4 regions of the Lysinibacillus sp. fkY74-1 genome follow, and region 1 is predicted to be linked to each of the others. Evidence: riboswitches for the same ligand, from Rfam matches in the RefSeq annotation. Region 1 holds a riboswitch; each other region holds the start of a gene.

Evidence for each region. Region 1 has a riboswitch for thiamine pyrophosphate ahead of ACE1MS_RS12000 (ABC transporter substrate-binding protein). Riboswitches for the same ligand answer to the same signal wherever they lie in the genome.
Region 2: linked by a shared signal. The riboswitch ahead of thiW (energy coupling factor transporter S component ThiW) and the one ahead of ACE1MS_RS12000 (ABC transporter substrate-binding protein) in region 1 are both predicted to bind thiamine pyrophosphate.
Region 3: linked by a shared signal. The riboswitch ahead of thiM (hydroxyethylthiazole kinase) and the one ahead of ACE1MS_RS12000 (ABC transporter substrate-binding protein) in region 1 are both predicted to bind thiamine pyrophosphate.
Region 4: linked by a shared signal. The riboswitch ahead of thiT (energy-coupled thiamine transporter ThiT) and the one ahead of ACE1MS_RS12000 (ABC transporter substrate-binding protein) in region 1 are both predicted to bind thiamine pyrophosphate.

Annotation. Positions count from the first base shown of each region.
Region 1 covers NZ_CP170173.1:2,468,497-2,476,482, forward strand. The annotation lists gene ACE1MS_RS11985 (ABC transporter ATP-binding protein) at 1-690, opposite strand, end outside; gene ACE1MS_RS11990 (ABC transporter permease) at 665-1,438, opposite strand; gene ACE1MS_RS11995 (thiamine-binding protein) at 1,435-1,728, opposite strand; gene ACE1MS_RS12000 (ABC transporter substrate-binding protein) at 1,730-2,725, opposite strand; TPP riboswitch at 2,881-2,991, opposite strand; gene parC (DNA topoisomerase IV subunit A) at 3,115-5,553, opposite strand; gene parE (DNA topoisomerase IV subunit B) at 5,550-7,526, opposite strand.
Region 2 covers NZ_CP170173.1:827,571-835,556, forward strand. The annotation lists gene ACE1MS_RS03805 (vWA domain-containing protein) at 1-435, shown strand, start outside; gene ACE1MS_RS03810 (VWA domain-containing protein) at 419-3,016, shown strand; gene thiW (energy coupling factor transporter S component ThiW) at 3,093-3,599, opposite strand; TPP riboswitch at 3,694-3,801, opposite strand; gene ACE1MS_RS03820 (MFS transporter) at 3,861-5,057, opposite strand; gene ACE1MS_RS03825 (ABC transporter substrate-binding protein) at 5,556-6,629, opposite strand; gene ACE1MS_RS03830 (ABC transporter permease) at 6,626-7,423, opposite strand; gene ACE1MS_RS03835 (ABC transporter permease) at 7,420-7,986, opposite strand, start outside.
Region 3 covers NZ_CP170173.1:3,428,779-3,436,764, forward strand. The annotation lists gene ACE1MS_RS16840 (RDD family protein) at 136-762, opposite strand; gene sppA (signal peptide peptidase SppA) at 775-1,788, opposite strand; gene mbcS (acyl-CoA synthetase MbcS) at 1,972-3,555, opposite strand; TPP riboswitch at 3,743-3,841, shown strand; gene thiM (hydroxyethylthiazole kinase) at 3,928-4,695, shown strand; gene thiD (bifunctional hydroxymethylpyrimidine kinase/phosphomethylpyrimidine kinase) at 4,683-5,507, shown strand; gene thiE (thiamine phosphate synthase) at 5,497-6,138, shown strand; gene ACE1MS_RS16870 (alpha/beta-type small acid-soluble spore protein) at 6,209-6,427, opposite strand; gene thiI (tRNA uracil 4-sulfurtransferase ThiI) at 6,580-7,794, opposite strand; gene ACE1MS_RS16880 (cysteine desulfurase family protein) at 7,794-7,986, opposite strand, start outside.
Region 4 covers NZ_CP170173.1:3,923,417-3,931,402, reverse strand. The annotation lists gene ACE1MS_RS19510 (aminopeptidase) at 1-74, shown strand, start outside; gene ACE1MS_RS19505 (SGNH/GDSL hydrolase family protein) at 107-1,018, shown strand; gene ACE1MS_RS19500 (exonuclease SbcCD subunit D) at 1,128-2,285, shown strand; gene ACE1MS_RS19495 (SbcC/MukB-like Walker B domain-containing protein) at 2,282-5,362, shown strand; gene ACE1MS_RS19490 (hypothetical protein) at 5,403-5,525, opposite strand; gene ACE1MS_RS19485 (DUF4870 domain-containing protein) at 5,582-5,905, opposite strand; TPP riboswitch at 6,032-6,139, shown strand; gene thiT (energy-coupled thiamine transporter ThiT) at 6,274-6,834, shown strand; gene map (type I methionyl aminopeptidase) at 7,006-7,761, shown strand; gene ACE1MS_RS19470 (hypothetical protein) at 7,790-7,986, opposite strand, start outside.

The sequences.
Region 1 (7,986 bases):
GGCTGTGAATGTGGCAGAATGACGAATTTCTTCTTTGCGGGGGCGCTCAAATGGCACAATCATTTCTTTTTTCACTGTTGCAGGCCGTTTCGATAAAACAATTATACGATCGGCTAAAAAGAGGGCCTCTTCAATACTATGTGTGACGAATAATATAGATTTTTTATGCTCTTCCCAAATGGACAGGAGCCATGCCTGCATTTCCAGTCTTGTAAATTCATCAAGCGCAGAAAATGGTTCATCTAGACATAAAATAGGTTTATCACTGACAATGGCACGGATAAAAGACACACGTTGTTGCATCCCTCCCGAGAGCTCGTATGGGTAAGCTTGACTAAAGGAAGCAAGCCCCACCTTTTCAAGCCAACCTTTTGCACGTTCAACATTTGGATTTTGCTGTAATTCCTCGACAATTGTTACATTCTCTAAAATAGTACGCCAAGGAAGTAAACAAGGCTGCTGTGGCATATAGCCAATTGCTCCTCTTTTTTGCTGAATCTCCTCTCCATTTAATAAAATCGTCCCTTGATCAACCAAAGAGACCCCACCAATTAATTGAAAAAGGGTACTCTTACCACTGCCAGATGGTCCTACTATGGCCACAAACTCACCATCCTTGACATCAAAGGAAACATGGTCAAGTACATGTAGACTGTCAAACGATTTAGCGATGTTTTGAATGCTGAGCATGATAACCTCTCCCCTTTACCATTAATTTTTCAAGCAAGCGGATACTACTAAACAACAATAAGCTTAGCAAGACAATCGCAAAAATGGCGACAAACACTCGATCTGTACGGAAGGAAGATTGTGCTAAGGTCATGTATACGCCTATTCCCTTTTTTGCACCAAGCCATTCCGCAATAACTGCTCCCATTACACTATAGGTAGCAGCAATTTTTATGCCCGAGAAAATTGCCGGATAGGCATGTGGCCATTCTAATTTCCAAAACGTTTGGGCCTTCGTTGCTCCAATCATTTCGAAGTAATGCTTTAACTCGGGTGCTGTTTGACGAAAACCGTCCATTGCCGCAATGACAATAGGGAAAAAGCATACTAGACAAATAATGATGAGCTTTGGTAATAAGCCAAAGCCAAACCAAATAATAAGTAACGGCGCCAATACAAGAATGGGTATATTTTGCGACATAATGAGAATCGGATAAAATAACGACCGAATGAAAGTAAAACGATGCAAAACAATCGCCACGGTTAGACCACAGCCAACCCCAATAGCAAGTCCAAGTAAAGCTAATTCCACAGTAGCCAGAGCATGTGGCAGAAACGTTTGATATGATTGAAAGCCTTCCTTTAAGATTATGCTTGGTGCTGGTAGGAGCCAGGGAGGAACATCAGCGATATGCACAACCAGCTCCCATATGAATAAGAGGAAGGCGATAAACATTATCGTCCTTCCCTTTTGTAATGCCCGTTTCATGACTGATATTTCTCCGTTAATGTAGCCATGGTAATCCCATTTGGTTGATATAAAATTTTTACTTGTGTAATGACATTAATGGCTCCTAGCTCGACCATCTTAACATTCATTTTTTCAATGATTTGAAGAAGCGTTGTAAGCTCACCTTCCATTGTTGTTTCAAGGGGATGAACCTCGTAGTTCACACCAGATGCATCAATAACCGCAATGGCCGCATCCACATAAGGAATGACATCCTCGTATTTCTCTGTCTTCGGAATGATTTGGACACTGATTAATGAATTTGCCATGTTAATTGGCCTCCTTTTTCGGTAGGAACTCATTCGTAAACGCCTGTTTAGCATCAAATTCGCCCTCTAACACTTTGTTACTCGACATCCATTTAGCATAGTTTTCCCACACAGAAAGCTTTTGCTCCCCCCATTGATTAGCGTCATCCTGATACTTATCAGCCAACCACTCTTGACTTTTATGCACTAACTCCTTATCTAAGTCTGGTGCCGCTTCTAGTAAAATATCAGCCGCTTCATTCGGATGCTCGATGGCATATTCATAGCCCTTCGATGCAGCCGCAACAAAAGCTTTGACGCTGTCTGGATTGTTTTGAATCATTTTTTCATTGGTTGCTAAAACAGGTGTATAGTAATCTAACTGATCACTATAGTCCGTTAAATACAGCATATTAATTTTTTCCCCACGAAGCTCTGCCTCAATACCTGTCCATGCATAATAAATCCAAGCAAAGTCGATGTCCTTTTTCATCATCGTAAAGAAATCTAAATCTCCCGCATTGACAATGTCTAATTTATTAATATCAGCGTTTTCTTTTTGCATTAATGATTGTAATACCGCTTGTTCGAGAGGTGCTCCCCAGCCCCCATATGTTTTTCCTTCAAAGTCCTTTGGAGAGGTAATACCCTTTGACGCTACAGAAGCAAATCCAGATGTATTATGCTGGATGATGGCCGCTATCGAGACAAGTGGCACATCCTGAACACGAGCCTGTGTAATGCCCTCCTGATAACTCACGCCAAATTCTGCCTTACCAGAAGCTACGAGCTGATCGGCTCCTGCCTCTCCTGGCATTATAATATCAACATCTAAGCCTACTTCTTCAAAATAACCGAGCTTTTTCGCAACATACAATCCTGTATGATTCGTATTCGGTGTCCAATCGAGTACCACTGATACCTTTTTCTTTGTATCAGCAGACTGCTTGTCCTCCTTGTCGCTACAGCCTACTAACGTCAATAGAGTAGCTAATAGGATAAATAACCATTTTTTCATGCTAGGTCCTCCCAGTTTGTAATATGAAAGTGTTCATGAATGAATGTTGTCACCAGAAGAAAGCGTATTATACGGTTGGTAAGATATTGCTTAGAAAATAAAAAAACGCCTAGGATTCCTCCCAGACGTATTGCAATCAATCTCCAAAACATTTGCTTTTTTGAATAGATGTTCCCTACGCTGGTACGAGCCAAATCAGGTTCAAAGGGTCAGTGTCTATCGGACACAATCTCAGCTAGCCATAACTAGCCCCCCTACATTCTTTCGCTATGAACTTTTCGATGTTTATTATACCCATAGTTGATCTTAAATGACAAGATGCTAATTTTGGATAGTTGTGCCACTATAAACAAATAGCCCAGCTCTACTTATAGAGACTGGGCATGATGTTAGCTTGTTTTTTGTTCTTTTTTGGCCGTTAAAACATGTGAGATGGCTCCATCTGTTGCAATGTCCACTTTAAATGAACCATTAGAATGGCGATCAGCGCGCGTCAATGCATGGACATCGATAACCTCTTGTATGCCTTTTTCAGTTTCAATCACAACCTGCTCATCGTCTGTTGCTTGAATAACAGCGACAATTCGATGAGGATTTGCTTTTAATTCTGTAAGGACTTTAAGTCCACGCTTGGCACGACTTGCTATTTCTACCTCTGCGACATTCATTTTCTTTACAGCCCCTCGTTGTGTCACAATAACGACATATTGTGTTTCATCTGGCTGTAGGACATTGACCCCGACTAAAGCTTCTCCATCTTTTAGCGTAATACCTTTAACACCGCCCGTTTTCACTCCAGTAACTGGTAGTTCTTCAATAGGGAAACGAATGGCATAGGCCGTATCAGTTGTTAAGAGCAGTTCCGCATCATCAGTTATAAACGATGCATAAATCATTGCATCGCCCGCTTTAACATTCATTGTTTTAATTGGCTTCGAATAACGCGTCACAGCATAATCTGCTAATGGCGAACGTTTAATTTGGCCATCTTTCGTAGCAGTTAAAATATACATATTTGGCTGTTCAAATGTTTCAAAGCCATAGACTGCAATAATCGACTCATCTTCACTTGTTGGCACAATACTTGAAATATGCTGTCCAAGGTCCTTCCAGCGAATATCAGGTAATTCATGAACAGGCTGATAAATATAATTCCCTCTATTTGTAAATAACAATAGATGATGTTGTGTATTTAAGTTTGCTTCATACAATAAGTAATCGGAATCTTTCATCGCAAAATCTTGACCGTTGGAGGCGGCATGGGATCGTGTAGATGTACGTTTAATATAGCCATCTTTCGTGACAGTCACTACAACCTCTTCACTTGGAACAAGGACATCTAATGTAATTTTAATTTCTTCTATTTCTTGTTCAATTTTCGAGCGACGTGGCTCTGTGAAACGTTTTTTAATATCTAGCAATTCTTGTTTAATGACGCGTACAAGCTTGGCCTCGCTTTGTAAAATTCCTTCTAGCTTGGCAATCAATTTGTTTAAGTCATCCTGTTCTTGACGGAGTTCTGTAATATCGGTATTCGTTAAACGATATAATTGCAGGCTCACAATCGCCTCTGCCTGTACCTCAGTAAAATCGAACTTCGCCTGTAAATTGAGCTTGGCGTCCTTCTTATCGTTAGATGAACGAATCGTAGCAATAACCTCGTCTAGAATAGATAGGGCTTTAATTAAGCCATCCACGATATGGGAGCGATCCTTTGCCTTTTGTAAATCATATATAGAACGATTTGTGACCACTTCTTTTTGGTGAGTAATATAGGAATCCAGCAATAATGGTAATGTCATCATCGTTGGACGACGATTATGAATGGCAATCATATTAAAATTGTAAGCTACTTGTAAATCTGTTGTTTTAAATAGGTACTGTAGAATCCCCTGTCCAGGAACATCCTTTTTCAGCTCGATAACGACACGTAACCCTGTACGATCTGATTCATCACGAATTTCAGCAATCCCTTCAAGGCGTTTATCTACACGTTGCTCATCAATTTTTTTCACAAGATTCGCTTTATTCACATCGTATGGTAATTCGGTAACGACAATTTGCTCTTTTCCGCCCTTGATAGGTTCGACCACAGCTTGTGCACGGACAATAATTTTACCGCGCCCTGTTTCATATGCCTTTTTAATGCCGTCTACACCTTGAATAATTCCGCCTGTAGGGAAATCAGGACCCTTGATAACTGTCATCAATTCATCCACTGTCACAGTAGGCTTGTCTAAGCGCATCAAAACAGCATCCAGCACTTCATCTAATGCATGCGGTGGAATATCTGTTGCATAACCCGCAGATATCCCTGTAGAGCCGTTTACTAATAAATTAGGGAAACGAGCTGGTAAAACAGTTGGTTCCATATCCTGGTCATCGAAGTTTGGCACGAATTCAACCGTTTTCTTCCCAATATCTCGTAACATTTCACCAGCAATTGCAGAAAGTCTTGCCTCCGTATAACGCATGGCTGCTGGTGGATCTCCATCAACCGAACCGTTATTCCCATGCATTTCTATAAGCATATGGCGAGCTTTCCAATCCTGACTCATACGAACCATCGCCTCATAGACTGAGCTATCTCCGTGCGGATGGTAATTACCGATTACATTTCCGACTGTCTTAGCCGATTTACGAAACGGTTTCTCATGTGTATTACCTTCCGTAAACATTGCATATAAAATACGACGCTGTACTGGTTTAAGACCGTCACGTGCATCTGGCAACGCGCGGTCTTGAATAATATATTTACTATAGCGACCAAAACGGTCACCCATTACTTCTTCTAAAGGTAAATCTTGAAACTTTTCTGTACTACTCATGCTTGGCCCTCCTCTTGTTGGATGAATTCATTTTCTAAAATGTTAGCATCATCCTCCATACCGAAGTCTACATTGGCTTCGATCCATTTACGACGTGGCTCTACTTTATCGCCCATTAACGTCGTGACACGTCTCTCTGCACGTGCACCATCCTCGATAGTGACACGAATTAATGTCCGTGTGTCAGGGTTCATTGTTGTATCCCATAGCTGGTCAGCATTCATCTCTCCAAGACCTTTATAGCGCTGTAATATGTAACCCTTTCCAACTTGTTTGATGGCCTTTTGTAAATCGTTTTCTGTCCAAGCATATTCAATCACTTCTTTTTTGCCAGTTCCTTTCGAAACCTTATAAAGTGGTGGTAACGCAATAAAGACTTTTCCAGCCTCGATGAGTGGACGCATATAACGATAGAAAAACGTTAGTAGCAATACTTGAATATGCGCACCATCCGTATCAGCATCGGTCATAATGACTACCTTATTGTAGGCTGAATCCTCCACAGCAAAATCTGTACCTACACCTGCACCGATCGCATGAATAATCGTTGAAATTTCTTCGTTTTTCATAATATCTTGTAGCTTGGCTTTTTCTGTGTTAATAACTTTCCCACGCAGTGGTAATATCGCCTGGAATGTTCGATCACGACCTTGTTTTGCAGAACCACCCGCTGAATCACCCTCGACTAAATATAATTCATTTTTCGCCGCATTACGTGACTGTGCAGGCGTTAATTTCCCAGACAGAATCGTACTACCCTTTTTGTTTTTCTTACCATTTCGTGCATCCTCACGGGCTTTACGAGCCGCCTCACGCACTTGCTGCGCACGAATCGCTTTACGCACAAGAGACGCTGACAATTCAGCATTTTCCTCTAGCACATATAAAATTTGCTCAGACACCACACTATCTACCGCTGAACGAGCCTCACTCGTACCAAGCTTGCCCTTTGTTTGTCCTTCAAATTGTAATAAGTGCTCTGGAATACGAACAGATACGATAGCCGCTAAGCCCTCTCGAATATCCGTTCCTTCTAAGTTTTTGTCCTTGTCCTTTAATAAGCCAATTTTTCTTGCGTATTCATTAAAGACACGCGTCAAGGCTGCTTTTGCACCTGTTTCATGTGTACCGCCATCTCGTGTACGTACATTATTGACAAACGATAAAATCGTTTCAGAATAACCATCATTATATTGGAAGGCAAACTCTACTTCAATATCGTCTTGAATACCCTCAACATATTTCACAGGATGAAGAACATCCTTCTCTTCATTCAAATACGCAACGAAAGCTTCAATGCCGTTCTCATAAAAGAACACATCATTTTTGCCTTCCTCGCGCTCATCGATTAATTCAATTTTTAAGCCCTTTAATAAAAAAGCCGACTCACGTAAACGTTCTGCTAAAGTATCATAATTAAATTTTGTGACAGAGAAGATTGTTTCATCAGGTAGGAAATGAACAAGCGTTCCTGTTTGTTTTGTTTGACCAATTTCTTCAAGTGTTGTCACTGGATGTCCACCATGCTCGAAGCGCTGGCGATATTTTTTCCCATCACGATGGATGGTTACTTCTAAAAAAGTTGATAGCGCATTCACAACAGAAGAACCTACACCGTGCAAACCGCCACTTGTTTTATAACCACCTTGTCCAAACTTACCACCTGCGTGTAGGACGGTAAAAATAATTTCAGGAGTAGGTTTACCCATCTTATGCATACCAGTTGGCATTCCACGGCCGAAATCGCGTACGCTAATACTCTGGTCTTTGTGAATCTTGACAATAATATGAGATCCAAAGCCAGCCAATGCTTCATCCACCGCATTATCTACGATTTCATACACAAGGTGATGAAGTCCACGGCCATCTGTCGAACCGATATACATGCCTGGTCGTTTGCGCACCGCTTCTAATCCTTCTAATACTTGTATAGCGTCATCATTATAGACGCTAGGTGACTGTTTATTCGTCAACAAAATTCCCCTCCAAAAAACAAACACATGTTCTATTTATGTTCTCATCCTAATAATAATAGCATTTCCTGTCAATAGTTAGCGACAGGTCCAATTAAATTTTTAAAAATTGCTCACAGTTTTAATAAACATTTCAATAGTAAACATCTTCAACAGTTGCTTAAAATTGGAATTTAAGCAAGACAGACAACCACTAGTATCCGTAAACACCTGACGCATCGTAGCTTATTTAGTTGCAAAATAGTGTTTCTGCGTCATTCCATGTAAATGAATAAAGTTAGACTTCTATTCTACCAAAGGAATGAACGATTGACAAAATTGCCATTTTGCCTAAATTTTAAGAAAGACTTTTTTCGTGCCTTCATCAATCATGTCTAAAAGCCTATCTCCAATTTACATTTAGTTTCTTTTGTATTGAATTCAAGACTCCTTAGGAATTCTCCTTCATAACATTGTAGAT
Region 2 (7,986 bases), 1.6 Mb from region 1:
ACGGATTGGCCACTACACCCATCATTCCCGTTATTCTTATGGAGTACTGAACAGCAGTTATCAGAATCCATTGGTTCACTCGGTATTTTCACACCAAATGAACAAAGAGCAGTAGCTTTAGCGCAGGAAGACTGGAGCGTATATTCACAAGAAGATGAATTTCTATCATTGGTTACGGATGGTATGCTAACTGCGCCAACAAAACCTGGCATCTATTTTGTGCGTTCTAATAATGAAGAAAAACATTTTATTGTACAATTGCAGGCGCAAGAACGTGTTATTGAGCAAGGAACAAGCTATACATTAGGGGATATTTCTGATAACGGAAAGGCTGAGATTTCGAAGGCTTCTTTTGTCCCTTGGCTAATTCTTATTATTTTAGTTTTACTTGTTTTAGAGTGGGAGGTGCAACGACGTCGTGGATTTACGAATTGATATGCCATTCATATTGTTGCTATTACTTCCATTACTCATCTATTTTGGTTGGACCTATTGGCGAGAACGACAGCGACTAAAAAAGAGTCATGCTTTCGTACTTATGATTCGCATGCTAGCGGTAGGCTGTTTAGTTTTCGCATTGGCAGGGCCGTATCTTTTATTACCTATAAAAGAAGAACAAATCGTGTATCTAGTTGACCGCTCAGCTTCCATGAATGGGACTGAAGATGAGATGGTACAGTTTATACAGGATAGTTTACAATCGAAAAAAGATGAACAGCTTGCAGGGCTGTATTCATTCTCATCAACATTACAAACAGAAGCCATTATGACTAAAACATTAAAGGAAGTACCAAAGTTTACGGAAATAAAGGCTACTGATCAAACGAATATAGAACAAAGCCTGCAACTTGCCACAGGTATTATAGATCCGAAAAAAGCAACACGCCTTGTGCTATTAACAGATGGCAATGAGACAAAGGGAAGTGCTTTAGATTTCGCCACGAAGTTTAAAGGCTCCAATATTAGTGTGGATGTTGTGCCCTTCAGTCAGCCTGTTGTGAATGATGTTTCATTAAAAAGCTTTGTGTCCCCACAAGTTGCCTATGTAGGTGAGCAACAACAACTGGTAACAGAAGTGCATGCAACAACAGCTGGACAAGGCGAGCTATTATTATATGAAAATGATGAACTGATTCATCGTGAGGGAGTCGAGCTAGCCGAAGGAACGAATATGTTTACCTATAAACATGCAGCGACTGGTGAAGGGCTGGTGAAATATGAAGCTGTTGTTCAAGTAGGACAGGACGCAATATTTGAAAACAATAAATTAACAAGTGTCACAATGGTACAAAGCGAACCACATTTACTCATTGTGAATGGCTATGAAACAGCTTCACCAATAGCGTCGGCACTTGGTCAGCAATCAATAGGCTATGATGTAAAATCACCTGAAAGCTTGCCAAATGAACTCTCCAGTTATTTGCAATATAATGCCATTATTTTTGATAATGTACCGGGACATTTAGTCGGTGAGGCAAAAATGAGTGTGATAGAGCAAGCAGTCAAAAACTTTGGTGTTGGTTTTGCAATGGTGGGTGGAGAAAATAGCTTTGGTTTAGGTGGTTATTTTAAAACACCAATTGAAACTTTATTACCTGTTGAAATGGAGATAAAGGGGAAAGAACAATTACCTTCGCTAGGACTTGTCATTGTGTTAGACCGTTCTGGCAGTATGTCAGGATCCAAGCTAGAGCTTGCAAAGGAAGCGGCTGCACGATCAGTTGAAATGCTACGTGATGAAGATACATTAGGATTTATAGCATTTGATGATCGTCCTTGGGAAATTATAGAGACTGGACCTTTGAATAATAAAGAAGAGGCAGTGGATACCATTTTATCCGTTACACCAGGAGGCGGAACAGAAATCTATGGTTCACTGGCAAAAGCATATGAAAACCTAGCAGATATGAAACTGCAACGTAAGCATATTATTCTTTTAACGGATGGACAATCGCAGCCAGGAAATTATGACGATTTAATTGAACAAGGAAAAGATAACGGAATAACCTTATCGACAGTAGCTATTGGTCAAGACGCGGATGCAAACTTATTGGAAGCTCTGAGTGAGATGGGGAGTGGACGCTTCTACAATGTTATCGATGAGCAAACTATTCCGTCCATTTTATCTCGTGAAACGGCCATGATTTCCCGTACGTACATTGAAGATAATCCATTCTATCCTGTACTGTATAATGCAGGGGGATGGAATACGCTATTTGCCAATGGCGTTCCACAAATGAATGCTTATATTGGAACAACCGCAAAGCAGGGTGCTACCGTCGTGGCTGAAAGCGAAAAGGAAGATCCAGTATTAGCACAATGGCAATACGGTCTTGGCAAAACATTCGCATTTACTTCTGATTCAACAGGAAAGTGGTCAGGAGACTGGGCAAGATGGCAGGACTGGGGCACATTTTGGCAAACGCTTATTTCGCAAATGCTCCCAAGTTATAATGACGTTGCCTACGATGTAAGAGTAGAATCAGATGGATCCTTTATGATTACAGACCCTACAAATGAAGCAGCATTTTTAGATATTGTGGCTGTTAATGAAGCGGGTGAAGAGCTAGACACACAGCTTGAAACTATATCAGCCTCTCAGGTGCGAGCTGTGGTACAAGCTGAGCCGGGGTTAATCTTCTTCCGTATCGCTGATGAAAAGGAAACGATTTATCAGGCGGGATTAAGTGTTCCTTACAGCGCTGAATATGAACTTCTTCCTGTTAATGATAAATTAATAGAAGAAATAACCGAACAAACAGGTGGTGCTGTTTTAAAAGAACCACAAGAAGTGTTCCGTGACTTTACAAAGCAAGGGGCGGATCGTCAAAACATTGCCACATGGCTTCTCCTTGCAGGTATGCTCTTATTCTTTATTGATATAACAATAAGGCGCTTTGGCTGGAATTTCCTAACGAAGTCGAAGAAAAAGGAGCAACTGGTAGAGGATCTCCCTGTACAAGCAGAAGACACGAATGTAGCACAACTATTAAAGGGTATGAAAAAACGCCAATAATTTAGTTTAGATGAAAGCAGTGCGAATTTCGCACTGCTTTTTGTACATTCATGGAAAAAGAAATCCTGCTACGACACTATTTAATAAAGAGAGTAGGATTAAAATATCTTACTAGCACCGTTTTTCGCAAACTGCTAGCTACTAAAATGCCTAAAATTGCTCCAATTGTACTTGATATTAAAAAGGCAGGCATAAAAAACAAGGCTGCTACGGAAGTTCCCATTAGTACCTTTGCATAGGGCACTGCTACAAGTGATGCTAGAAGACCAGTGCCAATCACTTCACCCAAACCAGCAAACCAAATTTTACCGCTATATTTATAGGCAAGCCCTGCGCATAATGCACCAATAATACTACCAGGAATGGCTAAAAGAGAGCCTGTCCCTGTAAGGATTCGAATAATGGCCGTAACAAAGGCAACTACAACTGTAGATACGGGTCCAAGTATAATGGCTCCTATTACGTTAATAGCGTGCTGCACCGGATAAGCACGAGCAATCCCAGTTGGAATGGAGATAAAAGTAGAACCTGCAATAGCAATCGCTACTAATAAAGCCATAATTGTTAATTTTCTAATAGACATGTTAGGTGTACTCCTTTTCATTTTAGCCACTAGGAAAATGAAAAAAGCCGCTTCCTTCAAACGACAGGAAGCGGCCTTGCTTATACACTGAAAATAGCAAGAAGCGCCACTTCCCTCCGCTAGTATGAACTAGATCAGGTTCGAAGGGTCCGTATATAACCATATACGTCTCAGCCTTTAGAAGACTCCCCTAGTGGTAAGTATTTTTCTATTTTTTAGAAGTGTAACATACTTCAATAAATAGTCAATAAGAGTTACCTATTAATGTGAATCTGGATGCATAAGCTGAGGCGCCTTTTTCAATGTCCAAATCAGGGCAAGGAAGAAGCAAGCTAATAAGATAATGGCACCAAAAATATAAGGACTGTTCATATTCCAGTCAAATAAAAAACCAGCCAAAGCGGGTCCAATCATATTTCCTAGACTCATATAGGCATTATTCAAGCCGGCTGCGAATCCTTGCTCTTTTTCTGCAAGTTTTGATATGAGAGTATTAACAGCTGGACGAATCAACGTTGTCGCCGTAGAGAAGATGGTTGCAACAACTAATATTAGTGCAAAACCAGAAACAAATAATATTAAGAAAATAGCAACGGCCGCAATAAATAAATTGACCAAAACTACTTTCATTTCACCAAACCGTTTAAAGAGTGGCGTAATAATAAACATTTGTACAATTACCCCAAACGCACCACCAACAACTAAAATGATGGCAATATCGCCAGGTGAGTAATTAAATTTCTCTGTCACAAATAGTGATAAGGTCGTTTGGAAGTTAGCAATCCCAAATGAGAATACCATCATAATAATTAACATAACAAAATAAGGCATATGTACAGAGCGAGCCATCTGTTTTACCAGATTATCTTGCTTTTGTCTATTTTGCGCAGTATTTGGCTTTGTAGATGGTAATAAAAAGTAAGATAAAATAGCCGCTAAAATGGCGGCAGCTCCCGCCATGAAAAATGGAAAATGTAAGCTAACCTTTGCAAGGAAACCACCAATTCCAGGGCCAATCATAAAGCCGAAAGACATAGCAGCTCCTAACAAACTCATTCCTTTTCCGCGTTCTTCATAAGTTGTCACGTCTGCTACAAAAGCCATAATAGGAGGTGCTACAAATGCAGAGCCAAGGCCACCTAAAAAACGTGCTAAAAAGAGCATCCATACATCTGTAGAAAGGCCAAAACCGATTTGTGCAAGTCCTGTTAGTATAAGACCGAAAATAATTAAATTTTTCCGCCCATACTGGTCCGAAAGATTCCCAGCAATTGGAGAAAATACGAATTGTGCTAAGGCGAACGTTGCAATAAGCATGCCTAGAACTTGTCCTGCTGCTCCAAATATTCTTAAATATTCAGGCATTACAGGAATAATAATTCCAATACTCCCCATTGCGATAAACATGTTAAACATTAAAATATACAAAGCCGCCTTATTGGACTTCTGCTGGGTCATCGACAAGCCCCCCTTTTTGTAATCAAATATAGTACAGTCTATCATAAAGAATTATGGCTGGCTAATAGTTGAGATTGCTGTAACTGGTTCGATATGTAGAATGATTTTCCAGAAAAGCTTTTATCTCATAAAAATTCGGGGTGTGGAGTGAGGAGAGAGAATTGCTTTTTCTAGAGACTTGAAGTAGGGAGAGTAAAAAACTAGTGAAAATAAATAATTGCGTTTGCCATGAGAAAGCTTACCTATAACCGTGTAGATGAAAGTTAAAGATGAAGTTATAATGCGCAGGTGTCGTACGACGTAGATTCAAGGTCTTTTTATGGATAAAGAAAAACTAAAGATTGCTGGCATCTTGAAAAAATTGATGATACCTAGACGAAGTGGGATTGTATGATCGACAACTGGTTACTAGTAGAATTTCTTTCTAAATATAGCGATACAAATGAATGCTTAAATAAAAAAGGCGAATTGGTTTGTAGACCAATTCGCTCTTATAAATTATCGAATACTCATTTTAAATTCTAAAAACAGTTCATTATATTTTCCTAAGTAATCTGGACCTAAGTTTTTGTATACCTCTAAGGTATCACGTTGGTCCTCAGATGGGTAGTAGCGTTCATCTGAAACTACTTCTGGGTCCATTAAGTCCATCGCAGCAATATTTGGCGTTGAATAGCCAACATAATCGGCATTTTGAGCACCGGATTCTGCACTTAGCATAAAATTGATGAAGGCATGTGCACCATCAATATTTTTCGATGTTTTGGGAATAACCATATTATCGAACCATAGATTGGAGCCCTCTTCAGGAACAGCAAAGTCCAACTCTTCATTTTCAAACATCATGTCTGCTGCCTGACCAGACCAAGTGAGGGCTACTGTTGCTTCATTATTAATCATTAATGGTGTAATTTCATCCCCAATGATCGCTTTTACGTTGGGCGCAAGTGTAATCAATTTGTCAGTTGCTTCCCGTAGTTCATTGTTATCCAATGAATTCAAGGAGTGTCCAAGACTATTTAACCCCATCCCAATCACTTCACGGGCACCGTCTACTAAAAATACTTTTCTTTTTAATGAAGGATCCCATAAATCGTCCCAAGAAGAGAAATCTAAATTTCCAACTAGTTTTGGATTATAGACAATCCCTACTGTTCCCCAAAAGTAAGGAACTGAATATTGATTGTTATCATCGAATGGTAAGTCTAAAAAGTAAGGGTCGATATTTTTTAAATTCGGTATTTTTGCTTTGTCTAAAGGAATCAATAAATTATCTTCCTTCATTTTTTCAATCATATACTCAGAAGGAACAGCAATATCGTAAGCTGTACCACCTTGCTGTATTTTTGTCATCATAGCTTCATTAGAGTCAAATGTTTCATAGATGACATGAATACCTGTTTCTTTTTCAAATTCCTTCAATAGATCAGGGTCAATATACTCTCCCCAGTTAAAAATGGTTAAAGTGTCTTTTCCACTTTTACCGCCACCTGCACTTAAGGCGTCAGCAGCATAGAATAAAAGGGCAGAAACAACAAGGATAGCGATGGTCGCTTGAATTAATGACTTCATTGTTGTCCCTCCGTTCTTTTGCTTGTACGACTTGTAATGAAGTAATAACCAACCACAACGATAACGGTTACAAAGAATACTAATCCAGAAATAGCGTTAACTGTGAGAGATATTCCTGCGCGAGCCATCGAGTAGATTTCTACCGATAATGTACTGAAGCCATTGCCGGTTACGAAAAATGTCACAGCAAAATCATCTAATGAATACGTAAGAGCTAGGAAGAAGCCTGCAAAAATACCTGGCTGAATATACGGTAAAATGACACGCATCATAACATCCTTTTTGGTTGCTCCTAAATCTAACGCTGCATCAATTAGTGATTTATTCATTTCTAACAATTTAGGTAAAACCATTAACACTACAATCGGTACACTAAACGCTACGTGTGCTAATAATACTGAAGCAAAGCCTAATTTAATGCCAACCATTGTAAATAGAATTAAAAAGCTTGCCCCAATGATGACATCTGGACTGACAATTAAAACATTGTTTAGGGACAATAATGTATTACGCATTTTTGAATCTTTGACAGTGACAATACCAATTGCTCCTAATGTTCCAATAATAGTAGAAATTAAAGCAGATAGTAATGCTACGATAACAGTATTGATTAAAATAACAAGTAGCCTTGAATCTTCAAAAACAGCCTGATAATGCTCTAAAGTAAAGGACTCAAAGTTATTCATGGAGCCACCACTATTGAACGAATAAAAGATTAAATAGAAAATGGGTGCATACAGAACGACAAAAACAATCGTTAAATAGACTTTGGCTGATGCAGAGAGTTTGTTCATCGTACGCGACCTCCTTTATCTTTTTGTCCCGTAACAAGCATAATGATGACCATAAATAAAATTAAGAACACGGCAATAGTTGAACCCATCCCCCAATTTTGTGTCACAAGGAATTGCTGCTCAATCGCTGTACCAAGCGTGATAACACGATTTCCTGCAATTAAGCGAGTAATCATGAAAAGTGATAGAGCAGGGATAAAGACAACCTGAATACCTGATTTAACACCATCCATTGTCAATGGTAAAACAACGCGACGGAACGTTGTAAAGGCAGATGCGCCTAAATCACGAGATGCATAAATAAGTGTCGGATTTAAACGATCTAAAGAATTAAATATCGGTAAAATCATAAACGGAATAAAAATGTACACGGATACAAAAACAAAGCTAATATCCGTAAAAAGCATTTGCTTTGGATCAAAGCCAAACACTTCGATAAATGCATTAATTGGCCCGTATAAACCAAAGATGCCGATAAAGGCATATGTTTTTAACAATAAATTAATCCATGAAGGAATAATAATGAGCAGTAACCAAAGCTGCTTATGTTTCGTTTTTGTTAA
Region 3 (7,986 bases), 960 kb from region 1:
AAACGCCTCCTAATCATCATATGTACATAATATTACTAAATGAAGGGAATTAATTGCAACTAAGATAGCTTACTTTATTCAAAGTGTTAGCTAGCAATAGAAAAGACTGTCTCATCGTTTGAGACAGTCTCTTGTTTATTGTTCATTTTTTTCTTCTAGTTTTTCTAGCTCAGGTTTTCCCTCTTGTTCAATAGAAGCTATCTTTTCATCTTTTTTCTCTATAGAAAGTGGCACTAAATTCTTTTCAATATAGACTTTCTCATGCACCACTGTTGTATCGGCGAAATAGTCATGCAGCCCTTGATTGTCTGGTAAAATAACTACCAAAATATAAAGAGGCATCACAATATTATTAATAATACGCCCAATCCATTCACGGAATAATACATCTGACCAAGTAAGGTTACCATGCTTTAATGAAATGACACGTAATCCAAATACCATCTTCCCTAGCGTTTGACCAAAGAATTTTGTCATAAGGACAAAATAACTATAATAAAGAACCGCTGAAATAATGGAGATTGGAGCATACCAAACTGATTCTGATAAGGACCAATCCATTAAATAAAAGATAGGATTAAAGAGTATTCCAACTACAGCAGACACAATAAACCCATCCAATAAAAATGCCCACAATCGAATCCAAAAGCCTGCTGTTTTTAATGTGTAGTTTTTTTGCCTTGCTAAATCTTCCGTGCCATTGTTAAAAAAGTTATTTTCCATTGAGGGTGAACCTTGCATAACAACTTCATTGTTTGTCATTGAACTCCCTCCTTAGTATTCCCCGTATAAATACATCATTTTAGGTGCATTGTAATCTGTCATAATTTTCATTAGCATTTTTTCCTCTGCTGAAGGACCGAACATGGAGCCAATTTTCATCCCAACATATGATTGCCATCCGCCCATATCATAAGCATATTCAAATAATACAGCATCTTCTAGTCCAAAATCGGCGCGTAAGGCTGCAATGGCAGCTTCTTCGTCGCCAATTTCATCGACTAAACCAGCTTCAAGTGCTTTTGTACCACCAAGAATACGGCCATCCGCCACTTTCTTCACATCGGCTTCTGACATATTACGTCCTTGTTCAACGATATCCACAAATTCTTCATATGTTTCATTGATCATATCCTGCATCATTGCACGTTCCTCTGGTGTCACATCACGCATTGGACTTAGCATATCCTTATGCTCACCAGATTTAAACGTTTCGAATTTGACACCGACTTTTTCAGCCAATGCTTGATAATTAATAGATTGCATGATAACACCAATTGAGCCTGTTATTGTATCACGATGTGCAAATATTTTGTCTGCTGGAGCTGAAATATAATAACCACCAGATGCTGCCATTGAATCCATTGATACATAAATTGGAATTTGTCTTTCTTCTTTAATTTTTAACAGCTTTTTATAAATTTCAGCAGATTCTTTTACCCCTCCACCAGGAGAGTTAACACTTAAAACAATTCCTTCAATCGTATCATCGTACAAAATACTATCCAATTGTTCTAGGAAAAATTGATGATCATATGCAACAGGCTGCCATAGTGAACTTGAGCCAATATCTTGGATCGTGCCATCCACCTTTAAATAGGCAATCCTTTTATCAAAATTATCCCCTTCGATTACATTTTCATATACATCTAAGTTATTTCCTGCCATTAAACTATCAAAATTACCTAGGAAATCTGCTTTAAATAGCGCAAAAATGGTATTAATCCCCAATGAAAACAGTAAAAGAACACCTGCTACTATTAATGCAACCCACCTTTTAACATTCATCTCTTTCCGCCTCCTTATGACGTAATACGTATGACTTGCTCATTAGTTTCATTTTTTTGCAATAATATGCAATTAGTTTTATTCTATTTATTTCCTCATAATACCTTACCTAAAATTACAAAAAAAATCAAAGTTCATTTCTTTGATGAACTCTGATTTTCGACATTATTTCCTAGGAAATGATTATTGTATACATTTTTTTATTTCTTGTTGCCTTAATTCGACACGTCTAATTTTACCAGATGCAGTTTTGGGTAACTCTGTAACAAATTCAATAGCACGTGGATATTTATAAGGTGCTGTTAATGATTTCACATGATTTTGAAGGGTTTGAATAAGCCCTTGATCACCATTAACACCATACTGCAGGATAATAAATGCTTTAACGATGTTCCCGCGAACTCTATCAGGGCTTGCAATGACAGCAACCTCTTTCACAGTCGGATGCTTCATCAACGCATCCTCCACTTCAAAGGGTCCAATTGTGTAACCTGAGGAAATAATGACATCATCCCCGCGTCCTTCAAACCAAAAGTAGCCGTCCGCATCTTTATAAGCTCGATCCCCTGTTATATACCAATCACCACGAAATTGTAAATTTGTACGTTCTGGATCATTTAAATATCTTTTAAAGAGTGCAGGTGTTTCTCGATGAACGGCAATATCACCTACTTCTCCTATAGCTACTGGCTCACCAAAATCGTCTATAATTTCAACGGTGTTGCCAGGGGTAGGCTTCCCCATCGAACCAACTCTTGCCTCCATACCTACCATAGTCCCTACCAGTAAGGTATTTTCTGTTTGACCATAACCATCTCGCACCTGTAGATGAAAAGTATCCGCGAATTTTTTTATAACTTCACTGTTCAAGGGCTCACCTGCTGAAACAGCTTGTCGAATTGAACTGATATCATACTCCTGTAAATTGTCAAGTGCTGCCATAAAACGATATTCAGTCGGTGTACAACATAAGATATTCATTTTAAATTTTTCAAGCAATGTTAAATAGGTTGCCGCATCAAACTTTCCTTTATAGACAAAAGCAGTGGCACCACTGCCTAAAATGGCGAGAAACGGGCTCCAAATCCATTTTTGCCATCCTGGTGCTGCGGTTGCCCATACAATATCATTTTCTTGTACTCCTAGCCAATGAGGAGCTGTTGTCCGTAAATGTGCATAGCCCCAGCTATGCGTATGCACTGCAGCTTTCGGATTTCCTGTTGTGCCACTTGTATAAGCTAAAAATGCATGGTCTGTACTTTTTGTTGGTGTAGAACTTATGTAAGTTGTTGGTTGCTTTCGCATTATGTCTAACAATGGCTGCCATGGCTCATGAGCATTTCCAATAACAAATAGCTGCACCTCTTGTAAATTTTCTACTTGATCAAATTGCTGAATGTAAGGCTCAAAGGCCACAATTGCTTTAGCATCGGCATGATGAATACGATACTCAATATCTTTTGTTCTTAGCATTTCAGAGCTTGGAATGATTGTTAAACCCGCTTTTAATGCAGCAATATAGACAATGTATGCTTCTACTGAGCGTGGTACCATCACTAAAATGACATCACCTTTAGTTAATCCATTTTTTGTAAATACATGTGCCGCCTGATTCGCTCTTTCAAGTAAATGTGCGTAGGTGATAAATTGTACATCAGAATGCTCTTCATAAATTATCAATGCATTTTTAGTTGAATCCTTAGCATATTTTTCAAATTCATCAGTTATGTTATACCATTCTGGTGCTACTAATTCTTGTCTTTTCATGGCAAATGCCCCCTTTTGATAAGACACATTATACTCCTTTCTTAGAATTTTCAATGGTTTACACTTGATTTGAGTAAAGTCATGACAACTATCATACTTACCTATATGGCATCAGTCACGTTTTGCTGATAGGAAAACTTGCTATTGAATACATATGAAAAGTATGGTACATTTTGGTCAACTAAAAGCAAGATTGCAGGGGGACTCATAAAGAGTTGAGAAGGTAAAACCTGACCCTTTGAACCTGTTAGTTAATACTGACGTAGGGAGCAATGAACATCTTTTTTTCAGATGAAAGGCTCTTTTTCGTGCATTTTTACACAAAAGAGCCTTTTTTTGCGTGCTTACGTCCACCCATGAAGGAGGACTAAAATGATTTTTCAAACGATTCGTCAACAACAACCGCTTATACACTGTATAACTAATTATGTTGTGGCTAATTTCCAAGCAAATGGCTTATTGGCATTAGGAGCCTCTCCTGTCATGGCTGATGACAGCCATGAGGTAGAAGAAATGGTCGCCATTGCAGAAGCTCTTTTAATCAATATTGGTACACTGAATGATCGAACAAAGGAAGCGATGCTGTTAGCAGGAAAAAAGGCAAATACCCTTGGTATTCCTGTTATATTAGATCCAGTTGGCGCAGGTGCCACAGTTTATCGCAAGGAAACCGTACACCAATTACTTACAGACATACAATTTGCGGTCATACGCTGTAACAAGGGAGAACTTGCGGCATTAGTGAATGTGGAATGGCAACAAAAAGGTGTTGATAGTGGTGATGGATTTATTGACATAGAAACAGAAGCAACATTATTGGCTCAACGCTACAACTGTATAGTCATTGTTACAGGCGAACATGATTTTATGACAGACGGTGTGCAGAGCCAATGGATAACTGGTGGAAATTCACAAATGACAGAAGTCACTGGTACAGGCTGTTTACTTAGTGCTATATGTGGAGCCGCATACTCTTCAGGAGAAGATCCATACAGTCAATTAGTGGAAACCCTCACTTACTACAAAAAAGCAGCTGAGCTAGCATCAGCCTTTACAGAGGATATCGGGGATATTCAAATTGCTTTGCTAAATGCCCTTCATCGTCTTTCAAAGGAGGGTGAGGCTTCATGCATATTGTAACGACAATTGCAGGCTCAGATAGTGGTGGTGGCGCTGGTATTCAGGCTGATTTAAAAACATTCCAGGAATTAGGGGTTTTCGGTACCTCAGTTATTACAGCTTTAACTGCTCAAAACACACGAGGTGTAACAGGGGTTTTCCCAATTGAAGTTAATTTTGTTGAAAAACAATTTCATGCATTACTAGAAGATTTTTCGATTGCTGCGATTAAAACGGGGATGCTTTATTCCTCGGATATTATTCAGACAATCGCACACATTTTACAGGATTTAAAAATCCCACTAATTGTTGATCCAGTTATGATTGCAAAAGGTGGAGAAAACTTATTGCAGCAAGAGGCTATTGAAGCCATGCGCATTTCTTTACTACCACTTGCTACAATTGTGACACCAAATATACCAGAAGCAGAGGCACTTACTGGAAGAAAAATAAATCAATTCTCTGATATGGAGGAGGTCGCTCAATGCTTTTTCCAACTAGGTGTTCACTGTGTCATCATTAAAGGTGGGCATCTCCCCAATTCGTTATATGCGATTGATTATGTATTTATAAAAAATGACAAATATTTTTCCATGCAGTCTCCTCGTATTCCAACGAAAAACACACATGGTACAGGTTGTACATTTTCAGCAGCTCTCACTGCTTTTATTGCTCAAGGTTTGACAATTGAAAAAGCTGTTATTGAAGCTAAAAAATTTATACAATTAGCTATTATGCATGATTTAGCCATTGGTAATGGTCATGGCCCTACAAATCATTTTGCTTATCGGCTGCATAATGGTGCCTGCGAGGTGAAGTTAGTTGAAACGTGAGGATTTACAGCTTTATTTTATTATGGGTACAAGCAATGTTTCCCATCAAGAGCCGTTAGTTGTTCTCGAAAAAGCGCTGAGGGCTGGCATAACCATGTTTCAATTACGTGAAAAAGGTCCTTACGCATTAACAGGACTAGCTTATGAGCAATTTGCCCGCCAGTGTCAACAATTATGTCAACATTACCATGTGCCGTTTATTGTTAACGATGACGTGGATCTAGCAGTACGACTTGGTGCTGATGGTGTCCATATTGGACAAGATGATGAACAGATTGCCATTGCACGGAAAAAAATGGCGAACCGAATTCTTGGCGTTTCCGTACATTCGCAGGAGGAACTACAAATAGCTATTGATCATCATGCTGATTATGTAGGTATCGGCCCTATTTTTGCCACAACATCTAAAAGTGATGCACAGCCACCATGTGGCACCAATTTTTTACAGAAGGCTTCCAAATTACAGCCTAACTTACCTATCGTGGCTATAGGTGGCATAAATGGGATAAATGCTGATATTGTTTTTCAAGCTGGTGCTGATGGAGTTGCTGTTATCTCTGCTCTCTGTGAAAGTGAGGATATTGAACAAACAGTATCCATATTTAAGTCTTTAAATCGCATAAAAAGATGATCTTTAAACAAACTAAAACCAGTGCCTTTTACGGTCACTGGTTTTAAGTTTATAAATGCTTATTTAGCATTTATTGGTTGTTGTTTGGCATACCCTTTAATTGAGATTCTGCCATTTGTACAAGACGTTTAGTGATTTCACCACCAACGGAACCGTTAGCACGAGCTGAAGCGTCAGCCCCTAATTGAACACCAAATTCTTGTGCAATTTCGTATTTCATTTGATCAAGTGCTTGTTGTACACCAGGTACTGCAAGCTGGTTTGAACTGCGGTTGTTGTTTGAAGCCATGTTTCTCACCTCCTTGTGAATATAGAATGTGCGTTATTAGATTTTTAATACAAAAAAAATAAAGGTAAATTGTACCTCTATTGGCATATGCCGAACTATACAAAAAAAAACGTCTCAAATAGGCTATTTGAGACGGTTTTTGAACTTTTGATTTATAAAAGATCAGCAAACTTATCTTGCTGTTGCTCTTCTTCTTTCTTAGGGAAAATATAGACCTCACGATTTTTGACAGCACGTGCTATAAGTTCATCAAAATCAGAAAAGCTTTCGTAATGCTCAACCTTTTCGAGCTTAGGCTTTGTTTTAGGACTAGCAGGCGTAAAGATTGTACAGCAGTCCTCGAAAGGCTGAATAGATATTTCATAGGTGCCAATTTGTTCAGCTAACTCAATGATTTCTAATTTATCTGATGAAATTAATGGTCGTAAAATAGGCGTATTCGTTACTGCATTTATAGCCGTTAAGCTTTCAAGTGTTTGACTCGCTACTTGTCCAAGGCTTTCTCCCGTGACAATCGCAAGAGCTCCGATTTCCTCACGTACTTGATCAGCAACCTTTAACATCATACGACGAGTTGTTGTCATTGATACATTAGATGGTACTTTCTCTTTAATCAATACTTGTATTTCAGTAAAAGGAATAACGTGCAAACGAATATTAGCACCAAATTTCGTTAACTCATTTGCAAGCACTTTTACTTTTTCTAATGAATTTTGGCTTGTATAGGGTGGACTAAAAAAGTGAATAGCTTCTAAACGGACTCCGCGTTTCATCATTAAATAACCTGCAACAGGACTATCAATACCACCTGAAAGCATTAACAATGACTTCCCATTTGATCCTACAGGCATTCCTCCTGCACCTGGAATGACTTGCGCCATCATATAGGTTGCATCATGACGGACTTCTACACGTAACTCGATATCTGGTTGCTTCACTTTCACCGATAAATTGTTAAATTGAGGTAAAACATATCCACCAATTTCCCGCTGAATCGCATGTGATTCTAATGGGAAGGTTTTATCAGTACGTTTCACTTCCACTTTAAACGTATATGGCTGGTCTTTAAATGTTTCCATTATCGTAATCGCAAGTTTTTTCATACTTTCCATATCTTTTTCACACGCTGCAACAGGGCTAAATGATTGGATGCCAAAAATTTTAGGCAAACCTGTTACAAGTGTTTGCATTTGTGCGTCATTCTCTATTGCAATAAACATTCGATCACGTTCGGTACGAATATGAAGATGTCCTAAATCTGCAAAAGCATGGCGGATATTCTCACGTAAACGGCGGATAAAATCCATCTTATTGCGACCTTTTGTAGAAAGTTCACCATATCGAATTAAAATTTCTTTCCAAATCATTACTTTATTTCTCCTTTAAGCTCTAGCATTACTTCTGCTAATACTTGTTTAAACTTTTTAATATCTTCGGCTGTGTTATGTGCACCAAAACTAATACGGATGACACCTTTTTTATAATGCTCATCTAGATGCAATGCTTCGACAACATGACTTGTTTTAGTTTGCTTCGAAGAACAAGCACTGGATGTTGAT
Region 4 (7,986 bases), 1.5 Mb from region 1:
AAATGGACATTGATGGTATATTACCAGATGGAACTATAGAGCCTATATTCCGTAAAGGTAGCTGGGCTTTCTAAACTTAGTTTGAATGGAGAATGGGGGAGAGCAGATGAAGCACATAGGTAGTTTGATTGGGATGATTATATTATTACTGACAGGCTGGAGTTCATCTGCTTTTGCTCAAACTGAAAACTATATAGCAATTGGGGATTCACTAGCTGCTGGTCAAACCCCCTTTCAACAAATTGATGCTGGGTATAGTGATCTAATTGCTATGAGATTACAGTCAATGAATCAATTAAAATTCTATACAAAGGAACTTGCTTTTCCAGGTTACACAACAGCCCATGTATTAGAAAAAATTAAGACTGAGGAAGCAAGGGATTTATTAGCCAATGCCACTTTAGTTACTGTTTCAGCAGGTGCCAATGATTTATTAAGCCTTATACGGCTAAATCCAATGGCTGGAACATTAACTTTTTCTCAACTTCAAACAGATTACGCCTTAAATACGGTGAGAAAAAATATAATAGCTATTTTAAATGAATTGGCGGAACGAGCTCCAAAGGCTCAGGTATATGTTGTAGGCTATTATTTTGCCTATCCAGCTGTTCATCTAACTCAAAAAGAAGGCACAAATGCACAGCTTGTGAAATTAAATAAAATTTTACAGCAACAGGCGGAGCTAGCTGGAGCGGGTTACGTAAATGTGTATGACAGCTTCGGGTTAAATGCCACAAACTACTTACCAAACTATACAGATGTCCATCCGAATATGGAAGGCTATCGCCAAATGGCCAATGCATTTTTAAAGGCTTATAGTGGTAGTGATGCCCTATCTATAGCTCCATCACAATTACCGAAACCGAATCCTGTATCATTTGAGGAAATTTTACAAGAACGAGCTTCTGCACAGCCTAAACAACAAAAGGTAACATCCTCCCAGTCTGTACGAAGTGTACGTTCCATTCAGGGATTTCACGGCTATACCGCTTTTATGGCAAAATTAGAAAAGAGATAAGTGAAGGCATCTGATAGGATGCTTTTTTTTCGTTCTTAATTCCCCAAACAAAGGAAAAACAATCCTTTACTAGCCATGATAAAATAGTAAGAGGACAGGAGGTACAGGAATGAAAATATTTCATACAGCAGATTGGCATTTAGGGAAGCTCGTTCAGGGTGTCTATATGACAGAAGATCAACAATATATCCTACAACAATTTATACAAGCTATCGATGAAGAAAAGCCAGATGTAATTATTATAGCAGGTGATCTATACGATCGTTCCATGCCCCCTATTGAGGCAGTGAATTTACTAAATGACACTTTAGCAAAAATAGTTTTAGAAAAGAAGATTCCTATTTTAGCCGTTGCAGGAAATCACGATAGTGCAGGCAGATTAAACTTTGGTAGTCGATTAATGCGTGATAGTGGTTTATATATTAAGGGCCAATTTACGAAAGATCATGCCCCTATTATTATAAATGATCAATTTGGAGAGGTGCATTTTCATCTTGTACCATTTGCAGACCCTGCCTCTATTCGCAGTATTTTTGAAGAGGAAGCCATTCGCTCTCACCAAGATGCTATGCAGAAAATAATTGAACATATAACAGCAGGTATGGATACAAGTAAACGTAATATATTTGTTGGACATGCCTTTGTGACCAAATACGGTGAGGAGGAAGCCAACACTAGTGATTCAGAGCGTCCGCTTTCTATAGGAGGCTCAGACTGTGTGAATGCTGCTTTATTTAAACCATTTCATTATACAGCACTTGGACATTTACATAAGGCACATTTTGTCTTAAATGAAACGATTCGCTATGCCGGTTCACCATTAAAATATTCATTATCTGAGCATCTACATGAAAAGGGCTTTTTAATTATCGATCTAGATGAGCACGGAAATAGTACTGTAACGAAAAGAAAATTGATGCCGAGAAGAGATTTGCGTGTAGTAGAAGGTCAGTTGGAGGAGTTATTAATGCTTCCACCAAGTGATGATTATGTATTTGTTAGATTGACAGATGCTACGTCCGTATCTTCGCCAATGGAACGTATTCGTACTGTTTTTCCTCATGCCCTGCATGTTGAACGTAAGATTTTACGACAAGAGAAACCAAGTGAGCTTCAAGTAGTAGAGGCAGAAAAGCTAGAAGATATAGATCTATTCCGCTCTTTCTTTACAGATATAATTGGGATTCAACCAGATGAAGATACCGAGCGCCTGTTTACAGAGATGTTACAGGAATTATTAGATAAGGAGCGAGAAACAGTAAAATGAAGCCATTAAAGTTAACGATTACGGCATTCGGTCCTTATAAAAATACGGAAATAATTGATTTTCAACAGTTAGGGGAACATCGATTGTTCGCCATCTCTGGCAAAACTGGAGCAGGGAAGACGACGATTTTTGATGCGATTTGTTATGCACTTTATGGGGCAGGTAGTGGTGAAGATCGCCAGGATACAGCTTTACTACGAAGTGGCTTTGCTGACGATGATGTGTATACAGCAGTAGAACTTATTTTTGAAATGCATGGAAGGGTCTATCAGATTTTACGTCAGCCCGGACATATAAAGGGAAAAAATAAAACAGCTACTGGTAAAAAAGTGGAGCTAGCGGAAGTTAGGGAGGGAATGCTCGATTATAACATTGTGGAAAAGCAGCAAACACTTGAGGTCGATAAAAAGATTCAGGAAATTATAGGTCTGACAAAGGATCAATTTAGCCAAATTGTGATGCTACCTCAAGGTGAATTTCGCAAATTATTAACGTCTGATTCAACAAACAAAGAGGTAATCTTACGAAAAATTTTCAAAACAGATCGCTTTGGTGCTATGACAAAGCTGCTTGATGCTAAACGAAAAGAAGCAGAGAGTGATCTTGAACGTGCCAAACAATTAAAAGAACATCTACTTGGTCAAATTGTTGGTGCACTTCCACAACGTTCATCTCCTCTGTTCAAACAAATTGCGGATAATACGGAAAATATGTTTCAGCTCAAGCAAGCACTTGAAGAGGAGCTTACCTATTATAAAAAATGTTTTGAAGATATACAGCGACAATATGAGGAAGCTTATAATCATCATCAAAAAGAACAGGAATTTTACCGTTTAGCTAAAACGCTTAATGAACAATTTGAGGAGCAGTCCAAACGACAAGAACGACTACAAATGCTGTTAGATGAGCAAGATAAATACCATGCGAAGGAACGGGAAATAGCTTTAGCAGAACAAGCGGAGCGTTTACTATTACTCGAACAACAATGTATGGATTTACGAGCTGAACAAAATTTAAAAGAACAAGCCTATCAACAAGCCCAAAGTAGTCAGCTACAAACCAAGGAACTCTTACAACGAGCACAAGAAAAATATGAAGCGGAAGAGGCAAAAGAGTCTGAGCGGCAACTGCTTTTACAGCAAGAAATGCAACTCCAAGCATTGCTTCCTAAGTTTGAAGCGTATGACAGCCATGTACAGCAGCTGCAAATTGCTGAGCAATATGTGAAAACCGCCAAACAAGGTGCAGCGGATAATATAGTACTAATCGAAAAAGAAAGCGCACAATTAGAGCAGCTTTCACAATCAATTGAGCACTATGAAAAACAAATGGAACCATATGAAGGTTACTTAGAAAAACTTCCAAAGTTGCAGGAGCAAGTAACTTTGCTCATGCAGATGGAGAACTATACAAAAACGGTAGAGATAGCGAAACAGGATGTTATCGCAACTAAAGCTCGCTATCAGGACAGTAGACTGGAGCTTCAACAATTAGAGCAACGCTGGCTGACAAGTCAAGCAAGTGTTTTAGCTCAGCAGCTTAAAGAAGGGCAGCCTTGTCCTGTATGCGGGAGTACGGCTCATCAGCAAACTCATAATGAGAAATTGGAAATTGTTGAACTTGCTCAGGTGGAAACATTAAGGGTAAAAGTTTCTTCCGATGAACGTTTGTATTTGGAAAAAGAGGCAATGTTAAGATCCGCACAACAGCTTCAGCAAGAGACACTGAAACAATTATATGCACACTCTATCAAGCAACAGGATCAAGCACAGATAATAGCTTCCTTAGAAAAAATGGAGAAAGAGATTACTAGCTTAAGGGTTATCAATCAACAGTTAGCTCAAACAAGAAAAAACCAGAAGGAACAGCGTTTAACAATAGAGCAATTGCAAAACAAACAATTAAAACTTGAGGAATATTTAAGCGAGCAGATGAAGAGCTGGACAAGACTTCAGGCAATTGTAGAGGAACAGCATAAGCAAATGCCAACAAATATTCCAACTTTACCGCAATTAAAACAAACGCTTACAGATGTTAGCCAACAGAAAATGGATTTTCAAAAATTATGGCAGGAAAGCCAACATCATTTACATGCCATGAAGGAAGCTGACAGTAATGCAAAACTAGCTGTGGAGATCGCCAAACAGAATTTTGAAGAATTAAAGCTCAAAATGAATGACAAGCGTGAACAGTTTTCAACAAGCATGCAGGAAGCGGGCTTTGTAAGCTATGAAGACTACGCAGCTGCGAAAAGAAGTGCCACTCAATTAGAGGAACTCCGGAGAGCATGCAGTGACTACACCCTTCAGGTTCATACGTTAAAAATTCAAATTTCAGAAGGAGAAAAACATCTTCAAGGAAAAGAGGAACAAGATTTAGCCTTGATGGAGGCGACTGTGAAAAGCCTCCGAATCGCCTATGAGGATGCCTTTAAACAACTTCAGCAAATAGATGGATTTGTGAAATCATGTCAAAGCTTTATGAACAAAGTCGAGGAAACAGAAAGAGAGCTACGTTTACTTGAGAGTGAGGCTGGACGTGTAAAGGAGCTATATGGCTTATTAAATGGGCAAAATTCGAAAAAGCTGTCCTTTGAACGATATATTCAAATAAATTATTTAGATCAAATTACAGAGGCAGCCAATATTCGCCTTAATCATTTATCGAATGGTCAATTTGAGCTTAGACGCTCAGACAGACTTGAAAAGCATGCAAAGCAAAGTGGACTTGGGCTTGATGTATATGATGCTTACACAGATCAATTACGAGATGTCAAAACGTTATCTGGTGGTGAAAAGTTCAATGCGTCATTAAGTCTTGCTCTGGGAATGGCGGATGTTATTCAAAGCTTCCAAGGCAATATTCATATTGAAACTATGTTTATTGATGAGGGCTTTGGCTCGCTCGATGAGGAATCATTAAATAAAGCAATAGACACCTTAATCGATTTACAAGATTCTGGCCGAATGATTGGCGTCATCTCCCATGTGCCTGAATTAAAATCCGCGATGCCAGCAGTTTTACATGTCGAAAAAACATTAAACGGACATAGTCAAACACACTTTGAAATAAAATAAAGGAAGGTGTATTTCCGGCTTAAGGAAATACACCTTCCTTTCATTTTTTCCGAGGACTGACTGTAGAAGTTGTCCCTTTTTTTGCTGCCATCACTTTTTTTACAATCGGTATAACAATCGGCGCTAATTTAACAGCGGTTTTTACTACCTTTGATACTTTCATTAAAAACACAGCCCCTTTTTTAATTACTTCTACCTGTTTATTCTAAAAGTAAAACATTAGCGGATAACTCGAACGGCTTGAATAATATTCCATATTACGATTCCGAGCGAGACAATTCCGTAAATGGCGAACGAAATGAACCAAACGATCATTACTGTACTATTACTTGAAGTGGGATCTAAACTAAAGGTAGAAAACACAAAGACAATGAAAAATAATATACCAAATACAAAAGGAATTAAATGAGACACTAGTGCGCGAATGGAATGTCTTTTGATATCAGCATCTTTCGAAACGAAATAAACAATCAATGGTACGATGAAAGGAGCAAAGAAAATACTGAGATAGCTGAAGGCAGATAAAATTTTTTGGTTCTCCATAGTTGTACCTCCTTTTTTAATATTTACGCATGGAAATCAGCAAAGTTTCAAAAATTAAGTATGGAAGAGGTTGTAATCATTCCATGCTTTGCGTACAATGTAATTATTCAAAGTAAATTCAGATGTAACGACCACAAGGGGAGCTGATGATGTCAGCTGAGACTGGGCACGTAATGCCTTTACTCTTTGAACCTGTAAGCTAGCACTTACGTAGGGATGTGGATAGAAACCGACACTTGTACGATGTGAGGCTCTGTCCTGGCATCGTTTTTTCATTCTTGAAAATAATAAGATGTCAGAGAGAATCAAATCAGCGCTTTTCTATTCCTGCTCTTGTATCCTACATCGGAACAAAGGAGAGAATATGTATGGACAAAAAAAGACTATTAATGTTAGTGGAGATTGCAATATTTGCAGCAATTGGCCTTGTGCTGGATCAGGTCTCGTTTAAAGTATGGGCACAAGGTGGCTCTGTTAGTCTTGTCATGGTACCAATTATGTTAATTGCTATTCGCTGGGGCTTAGTAGCTGGCCTAACAACAGGCTTACTTGTAGGTGTTATGCAAACCATGTTTGGCGCTTATATTGTACACTGGCTTCAAGGGTTACTAGATTATGGCGTCGCTTTCACAGTTGTAGGATTAGCAGCCATTGTGCGCAGACCTTTACTAGAGGCAGCAAGTCAACTAAACAAAACAAAAATGGCACTTTATATTATTTTAGGTACTGTGTTTGCAGGCTTCTTGCGTTATGTAGCACATACTACTGCTGGGGCTGTATTTTTTGCGGAGTATGCCGGCGATCAAAATGCATGGATTTATTCGATTATTTATAATGGTACATATATGCTTCCTGCTACAGTATTAACAGCCATTGTGGGAGTGTTATTATTCACAGCGGCTCCACAACTTATGCAACGTAAAGCATAATGCCATCCCCCTTCATGTTGGTGAAGGGGTTTTTTATATAGTTATAAGAGAATAGCGCTTTTTGCACTTTGCCAAGGAGGCACGCATACAATATTTAAAGCGTTTAGCGTTATACGTATAAAAAGTTATGTTATATTAAAGAGTAGATATTAGATGAAAGGGACGTTATACATGATTGTAAAAACGCAAGAAGAGATTGAAGCTTTTAAAAAAATTGGACGCATTTGTGCGGAGATCCGTGAAACAATGAAGGCTGCTACAAAACCAGGTGTCACAACACTTGAACTAGATGAAATTGCCGGTCGAATGTTTGCTGAGGCAGGTGCAATTTCTGGACCAAAAGGAGAATATGACTTCCCAGGATATACTTGTATTAGTGTCAACGAGGAAGTAGCGCACGGTATCCCAGGTAAACGTGTTATTCAGGAGGGAGATATCGTTAATATCGATGTTTCAGGCTCTTTAGATGGCTACTTTGCCGACACAGGTATTTCTTTTGTAGTCGGTGATGGCTATGAAGATAAAGAAAAACTATGTCGTGTTGCCAAAGATGCTTTTGATCGTGCAATGACAAAGGTAAAGGCTGGCTCTAAATTAAATCAAATTGGCAAGGCGGTAGAGCGCGAGGCGAATGCTAATGGCTTAACAGTTATCATGAATTTAACAGGCCATGGTTTAGGTCGTTCTTTACATGATGAGCCAAATCACATTTTAAATTATTATGATGCATGGGACTCTACGATTATGAAAGAAGGTATGGTTCTTGCAGTTGAGCCATTTATCTCTGCAAAAGCAGAGCATATAGTAGAAGCTGGTGATGGTTGGACATTCATAACACCCGATAAGTCTCTTGTTGCTCAAATTGAGCATTCAGTGATTGTTACAAAAGATAAACCAATTATCCTCACTTCATTAGACGAAGACTAGGATGACACAAAAAATCCTGCTCACCAAATTACTTTTGGTAGGCAGGATTTTTTTTAATGAATAAAATGCCAACAAAGAGTACACCACATAAAAATAACGCAGCGGTTGTTACGAGTAGCTCATCAAAACCATTATGTAAAGCGATTCCTATATAAGCCCATATAAAAACACTTGGATACATGATATCAAAGTGATGAAAGCGGATATGTAGCGCAATGACTCCAC